3 regions of the Streptomyces griseoviridis genome follow, and region 3 is predicted to be linked to each of the others. Evidence: riboswitches for the same ligand, from Rfam matches in the RefSeq annotation. Region 3 holds a riboswitch; each other region holds the start of a gene.
The links. A riboswitch is a leader RNA that binds a small molecule or an ion and turns the genes downstream of it on or off. The one in region 3 is predicted to bind cyclic di-AMP.
Positions count from the first base shown of each region.

Region 1 (2,253 bases), 2.1 Mb from region 3:
GCGCGGGGCTGCCCGCGGCCTGGGCGAGGGTCTCGTGGAACCATCCCCCCAGGGAGCGCAGATCCTCGCTGTTGCCCCTCCTGGCCCGCTCCTGGCCCAGCCTGACCAGGCCGCGCAACACCTTGAGGTGGGCCTCCGTGCGGCGCTGCGCGGCCCGGGAGGCGCCCAGCGGCTCCAGGAGCATGCGCATCTCCAGGAGGTCGGCGGCCTCCTGCTCGGTCGGTTCGGCCACGCACGCGCCCGCGTGCCTGCGGGTGACGACGAACCCCTCGGCCTCCAGGGTGCGCAGCGCCTCGCGCACCGGGACCCGGGAGACGCCGTAGCGGCGGGCGAGCAGTTCCTCGGTGAGCCGGCCGCCGCGCTCGTAGACACCGGCGACGATGTCGTCCCGGATGGCCGTGCACACCGAGTGCGCCGGAATACGCATGACCGACCTCCGCCTTAATGCCCGTGAAACGTCGCCGATTGACGCGTGTTCCGTGACTCTATTGCAATGAGCGGGAATTTCCGATGGGGGGCCGGAATCCATGGATATTTTTTGGACAGCAGGGTGCCGGAAACGACGAAAACCCCGGCTCGTCCGAGCCGGGGCTTCTCACGGTCCTGCGGTGCGTCCTCAGATGTTCACGTCGTGTGCCCGGAGGTAGGCGACCGGGTCCAGGTCGGAGCCGTACTCCGCGGTGGTCCTGGCCTCGAAGTGCAGATGCGCCCCGGTGACGTTGCCGGTGTCGCCCGAGAGGCCGATCTGCTGCCCGGGGGTGACGGTCTGGCCCACCGAGACGCCGATCGACGACAGGTGCCCGTACTGCGTGTACGTGCCGTCGGCCATCTTGAGGACGATCTGGTTGCCGTAGGCGCCGCCCCAGCCGGTCTCGACGACGGTGCCGGAGCCGACCGCGTGCACGGAGGTGCCGGTCGAGGCGTGGAAGTCGACACCGGTGTGGCTGCCCGACGACCACAGGGAGCTGCCCGCCTGGTAGCTCGTGGAGACGTAGGAGCCGCTGATCGGCAGCACGAAGGTGTTGAGGCGCTTGCGCTCGGCCTCACGGGCGGCGCGCTGCCGGTCGGCCCGCTCCCGCTCGGCCTTCTCCTGGGCCAGCTTGCGCGCGGCCTCCTGGGCGGCCTGCTTGCGGGCGGCCACCTCGGCGGCCTGCTGCTGCGCGGCGGCCTGGGCGTCGATCTGGTCGGCCACGGTGTCGCCGAGGGAGATGACGGGGGTCAGTCCGGTCTGCTCGACCGCGTTCTCCGCCGCCATCGCCGGCGCGGCCAGGGTGCCGACCACTCCGGTGGTGGCGAGGGCCGCGACACCCGCGGCGCGGGCGGTGCCGCGCTGCATCCGGCTGGGCCGGCGGTGCTTCCCTACGGCGTGACTGAACGCCATGTGGTGGGTGTTCCTTTCCTTCCCTCTCGCCTACCGGGTTAGCTGACGGGTTCGGAGCAGGAAGGTCTCCTACGGGCCCCCACGACGGGCATGGGCGTCCGATTCACCCCAGGGACACAGGTGGGTCCCCGGCTCCCCTGGCTCGCGCCGTACGGGGACTCGGCGATGACTGCCCGGTGCCGCGGATGCGGCGCGGTGGCTGACGAACAGTCGGGGAGACCGTAGACGGGCCCACTTTCGATCCTCAAACAGATCACTGTTTTTGTTGCGCATCCCACAGGGCAGACAGGCAGCCTCTCCCCCAATTCGGACACGAAAGGGCCCCGATGACGTCTCCGTCACCGGGGCCCCGGCACGCGCGCGCGTGCGCGCCGCGCCCGCTACTCGGCCGCGACGACGCTCACTTCGCCGATGCCGAGCGCCGCGACGGACTCCTCGATCGCGGCGGCGTCACCGACCAGGACCGTCACCAGCCGGTCGACCGGGAACGCGTTGACGACCGCCGCGGTCGCCTCCACGGTGCCGGTGGCCGCCAACTGCCGGTACAGGGTGGCCTGGTGGTCGTCGGGCAGATGCTGCTCGACCTGGTCGGCCAGCGTGCCCGCGACGGCCGCCGCGGTCTCGTACTTGAGCGGCGCGACACCGACCAGGAACTGCACGGCGGCGTCCCGCTCGGCGTCCGTCAGCCCCTCGGCGGCGACCCCGCGCAGCACCTTCCAGAGGTCGTCGAGAGCCGGCCCCGTGTTCGGCGTGTCGACCGAGCCGCTGATGGCGAGCATCGCGACCCCGGTGCCGTCCGCCGACGACCGCAGCACCTGGCTGAACGCCCGCACTCCGTAGGTGTAGCCCTTCTCCTCGCGCAGGACGCGGTC
Region 1 covers NZ_CP029078.1:6,516,950-6,519,202, reverse strand. The annotation lists gene DDJ31_RS28240 (GntR family transcriptional regulator) at 1-427, opposite strand, end outside; gene DDJ31_RS28235 (M23 family metallopeptidase) at 617-1,381, opposite strand; cyclic di-AMP (ydaO/yuaA leader) riboswitch at 1,394-1,556, opposite strand; gene DDJ31_RS28230 (M16 family metallopeptidase) at 1,762-2,253, opposite strand, start outside.
Region 1: it holds a riboswitch for cyclic di-AMP, as region 3 does, so the genes downstream of both, DDJ31_RS28235 (M23 family metallopeptidase) here and DDJ31_RS18605 (M23 family metallopeptidase) in region 3, are expected to answer to the same signal.

Region 2 (2,253 bases), 840 kb from region 3:
CGTGGTCGCCCGGTGCGGTCGAGGACGTCGAGTTCGAGCTGAACGGCATCGGGCACGCCTTCCCGCCCGGCCACCGCATCCGGCTCGCCGTCTCCTCCGCGTACTGGCCGTGGATCTGGCCGCAGCCAGGCTCGGAGGCGGGCTTCACCCTCGACCCGGCGGGCAGCTACCTCGAACTCCCGGTGCGCCGCCGGGAGTCGCCGTCGCCCGCGATCTCCTTCGACGAGCCGGAGCAGGCGCCGCCGCTCGGGGTGAACTTCCCCGCCACCCTGGACGAGCCGCGGCCCGAGCGGCTGGTCGTGCGGGACGTCGCGGCGGGCACCTGGCGGCTGGAGGTCGACCCGCGCTACGGCGGCACGCGCGTGTACCCCGACGGCCTGGAGTTCACCGAGGACGCGCTGGAGACGTACACCGTCCAGGAGGCCGACCCGCTCTCCGCCCGCACCCGGTCCGACTGGTCGATCCGGCTGCACCGGCCCGAGCTGGGCTGGGACACCGCCGTCCGCACCCGTTCGGAGATCACCGCCGACGGTAACGACTTCATCACCTTCGACGAGGTGATCTGCACGGAGGGCGACGAGGTCCTCTTCCACCGGACCTGGGAGAAGCGGATTCCACGCACAGCCGGTTAAAGGCGAGTTGGGGTCATTGCCCGATTTGCCATACTTGGCGATTCCAGTGAGTTGGCTCACGCCGCGGCGCGCGCGGACCTCCGTCCCGCGCGGCGCGGCGCTCCTTGTGCGCCAAGGGGAGTTGACCCTTGGCGAGTGCAAAGGATCAAGCACCCCAAACCACCCTGATCAAGGTCAACCGGTCCGATGTGTGAATCCGGCACTTGTTCCGGACATGTGCTCTCGCATACGTTCCCGGCCTGTCGGGTGGACGCCTAATCCTGCCGCCGCCCGTACACCCATTCACCGAACGAACTCACGCACGGCAGGAGCGGGGGAACCAGGTAAGTCGCCGGACCGGGCCAGCGCCCGTGACGGCTAGGGGTGAAGTCGCACCGCCTGACAGCGGCGCGGCCGGGCAGCTCCCGCCCGAACCCGACAGCTCACCTCGCAGGCGACGGAGAGGAAACCGCCATGCCCGCCATCGCTCCCCGCCGCTCGCGCCTCGCCCGCAAGCTCGCCGTCCTCGGCACCGGCGCCGCCGTGCTCGCCCTCCCGGTCATCGGCGCCACCAGCGCTTCGGCCGCCGAACCGACCACGGCGACCGCCACCTCGCTCGGCTACTCGAACAACCTCGACGGCTGGATCCGCGCCTCGCTGTCCGTGATGGCCCAGAAGGGCATCCCCGGCACGTACAACGGCATCTACCGCAACGTGATCCGCGAGTCCTCCGGCAACCCCAACGCCATCAACAACTGGGACTCGAACGCCGCCGCGGGCATCCCCTCCAAGGGCCTGCTCCAGGTGATCGACCCGACCTTCGCCGCGTACCACGTCTCCGGGACCGTCTACGACCCGTACGACCCGGTCGCCAACATCACGGCCGCGTGCAACTACGCGGCGGCCAGGTACGGCTCGATCGACAACGTGTACGGCGCCTACTAGGCCGACCGCACTCAGTCGAAGATTCGTTCGAGGACGACGGCGATGCCGTCGTCCTCGTTCGACGAGGTGACCTCGTCGGCCACCCGCTTCAGTTCGGGATGGGCGTTGGCCATGGCGACCCCGTGGGCGGCCCACTCGAACATCGGAATGTCGTTCGGCATGTCCCCGAAGGCGATCGTCTCGTCCGGGCCGAGACCCAGGTGGTCGGCGGCCAGCGCAAGACCGGTCGCCTTCGTGATGCCGGATGGCTGGAGTTCGACGGTGCCGGGCCCCGACATCGTCACCGTGGCGAGGGAATCGACCACCGACCGCGCGATCCCCGCCAACTCGTCGTCGGACAGCTCGGGATGGCGCAGCAGCACCTTGCTGATCGGCGCGGACCACAGGTCGGCACGGCGCGCGACCCGCACCGCGGGCAGCGTCGGGTGCGGCATCCGGTAGCCGGGCTCGATCAGGGTCAGGCCGTCCACCCCGTCCTGGTCGACGGCCGCGTACACCTGGCCGACCTCCGCCTCGATCTTGCCGAGCGCGGTCTCGGCCAGCTCCCGGTCCAGGGTGACCGACCAGAGCAGCCGGTCCGCGCCCGCGTCGTACACCTGCGCTCCCTGGCCGCACACCGCGAGCCCCCTGCTGTGCAGGTCGTCGAGGAGCGGGCGCACCCGGGGCGCCGGGCGGCCCGTCACGACCAGATGCCGGG
Region 2 covers NZ_CP029078.1:5,230,079-5,232,331, reverse strand. The annotation lists gene DDJ31_RS22575 (CocE/NonD family hydrolase) at 1-632, shown strand, start outside; cyclic di-AMP (ydaO/yuaA leader) riboswitch at 906-1,083, shown strand; gene DDJ31_RS22570 (transglycosylase SLT domain-containing protein) at 1,086-1,556, shown strand; gene DDJ31_RS22565 (HAD family hydrolase) at 1,568-2,253, opposite strand, start outside.
Region 2: it holds a riboswitch for cyclic di-AMP, as region 3 does, so the genes downstream of both, DDJ31_RS22570 (transglycosylase SLT domain-containing protein) here and DDJ31_RS18605 (M23 family metallopeptidase) in region 3, are expected to answer to the same signal.

Region 3 (2,253 bases):
GGCGACCTCTACGCCGTCCAGGACACCCCGCACGGCGTCCGCCTGGTCGTCGGGGACGTGCGCGGCAAGGGGATGGGCGCGGTGGGCGCCGTCGCCGTCCTGATCGGGGCGTTCCGGGAGGCGGCGGAGCAGGAGACCACCCTGGAGGCGGTGGCGCAGCGGCTGGAGCGGGCGTTCGCCCGGGAGGGCATCAGACGCGAGGGGCTGGAGGCCTCCGAGGGGTTCACCACCGCCGTCCTCGCCGAACTCCCGCACGGCGACGGCGTCGTCCGGATCGTCACCCGGGGCCATCCGCCGCCGCTGCTGCTCGGCCAGGACGGCACAATCCGTCCGCTCTCCCCCCACGACCACGCCCTGCCGTTCGGCATGGGCGATCTCGGCACCTGGCCCGACCGGGTCGAGGAGAGCGAGTTCCCGAGCGGCGCGATCCTGCTGCTGTACACCGACGGGCTGTCCGAGGCGCGGGACGAGCGCGGGGAGTTCTTCGACCCGGAGGCCAGGCTCGCGGGGCGGGTCTTCGCCGACCCGGGCACCCTGCTCGCCACCCTCGCCCAGGAGGTGCGCCAGTACACCGGCGGCGGCACCACGGACGACATGGCGCTGCTCGCCGTCCGCCGCCCTTGATCGTTGTCACCGGGGGTGAGCGGGCGACCTCCCTCCGATAACAACTGACACACGGTCAAAATCCAGGGGGTTTCGGCGGCGAGGTCGACTCGCCCGTCTTTCGGTGCTCATGGCCCGTACGTCCAGGCCGAATTCGTTAATGATCAAGGGGAACGGCTTGGAATCCCCACCCCGTGTCTATTAACGTTCGATAACGCAGCGCGGTCGTCCCAGCCGTCACAAGGCGGCTCCGCGCGCACGCGCCGAATCCCGCGAGGGAACCGGGGAACCACCACCTTGGGGTGAATCACGCGTCTGTCCGTCGTGCCCGCACGACAGGTATACGCGCGTAGGAGACCTTCCTGCTCCGAACCCGTCAGCTAACCCGGTAGGCGAGAAGGAAGGAGTGCGCCTACGTGGCGTCCAACAGGCCTGCTCCGACTGTGCCGACGGTCCCGGTGAACCAGGCCGTTCCCGGCCGGCCCGCCGCCGACACCTTCGGCTACGGCGACTACCGCACCGACGAGGGCCCCTGGCAGGAGTGGAACCCCACCGCCGAGGCCCTCCCGCCGGTACGCGGCAGGCACCGGGTCGCCAAGCAGCGCGGCGGCGGACTCGCCCGCAGCTCCACGGTCCTCGGCGTCGGGGTCATCGCCGCGATGGGCGCGGGCGGCATGGCCAGCGCCAACACCGGCAAGCCGCCGGTCTCCATCTCGATACCCGACCTGCCCTCCGTGGGCGCCGTCTTCGGCGACGACTCCGACGCGGAACCCGTGTCCGAGGGCTCGGCCACCGCGCTCAGCTCCCTCGGCGTGGCCACCCAGGAGACCACCGAGGGCGCCAGGGACGCGGGCGACCTGCTGCGCGACCGGATCATGGCGCAGGCCGAGAGCCAGCAGGTCCAGATCGACACCAAGGCCCAGGTCACCGCCCAGGAGGCCGCCGCGCGGCAGATCGCCGACGCCTCCGCCAAGGCGGAGAAGGAAGCCGCCGCCAAGGCCGCCGCCGCGAAGGAGAAGGCCGAGGCCCAGGCCGCGAAGAAGGCCGAGGCCGAGCGGCTCGCCGCACTGGCCAAGCAGTACACGCTGCCGACCTCCTCCTACACGATCACCGGCACCTTCGGGCAGGCCGGCTCCATGTGGTCGTCCGGCTACCACACGGGACTCGACTTCGCCGCGCCCACCGGCACCCTCATCAAGGCCGTCCACAGCGGCACGGTCACCGAGGCGGGCTGGGCCGGCTCCTACGGCTACCGCACGATCCTGACCCTCGACGACGGCACCGAGCTGTGGTTCTGCCACCAGTCCTCGATCAACGTCAGCGTCGGCCAGAAGGTCGCCACCGGTGACGTCATCGGACGCGTCGGCGCGACGGGCAACGTCACCGGACCCCACCTCCACCTGGAGGTCCACCCCGGCGGCCAGGCCGAGGGCATCGACCCGGCGGCGTGGCTGCGCGGCAAGGGCCTCACCCCCTGACCCCGCCCGGCCGAGGGCTTTGCGTGATCTTTGCGGGCGTGTCCGGATTGCGGCGGAATGGCGGGCACCGCCGTGACCGTTGAACCAGACATGACTTCTCTGCGCACGCTCGGCTCATCCGACCTCGCGGTCTTCCCGCTCGCCCTCGGCGGCAACGTCTTCGGCTGGACGG
Region 3 covers NZ_CP029078.1:4,386,645-4,388,897, reverse strand. The annotation lists gene DDJ31_RS18610 (PP2C family protein-serine/threonine phosphatase) at 1-624, shown strand, start outside; cyclic di-AMP (ydaO/yuaA leader) riboswitch at 855-1,012, shown strand; gene DDJ31_RS18605 (M23 family metallopeptidase) at 1,020-2,081, shown strand; gene DDJ31_RS18600 (aldo/keto reductase) at 2,172-2,253, shown strand, end outside.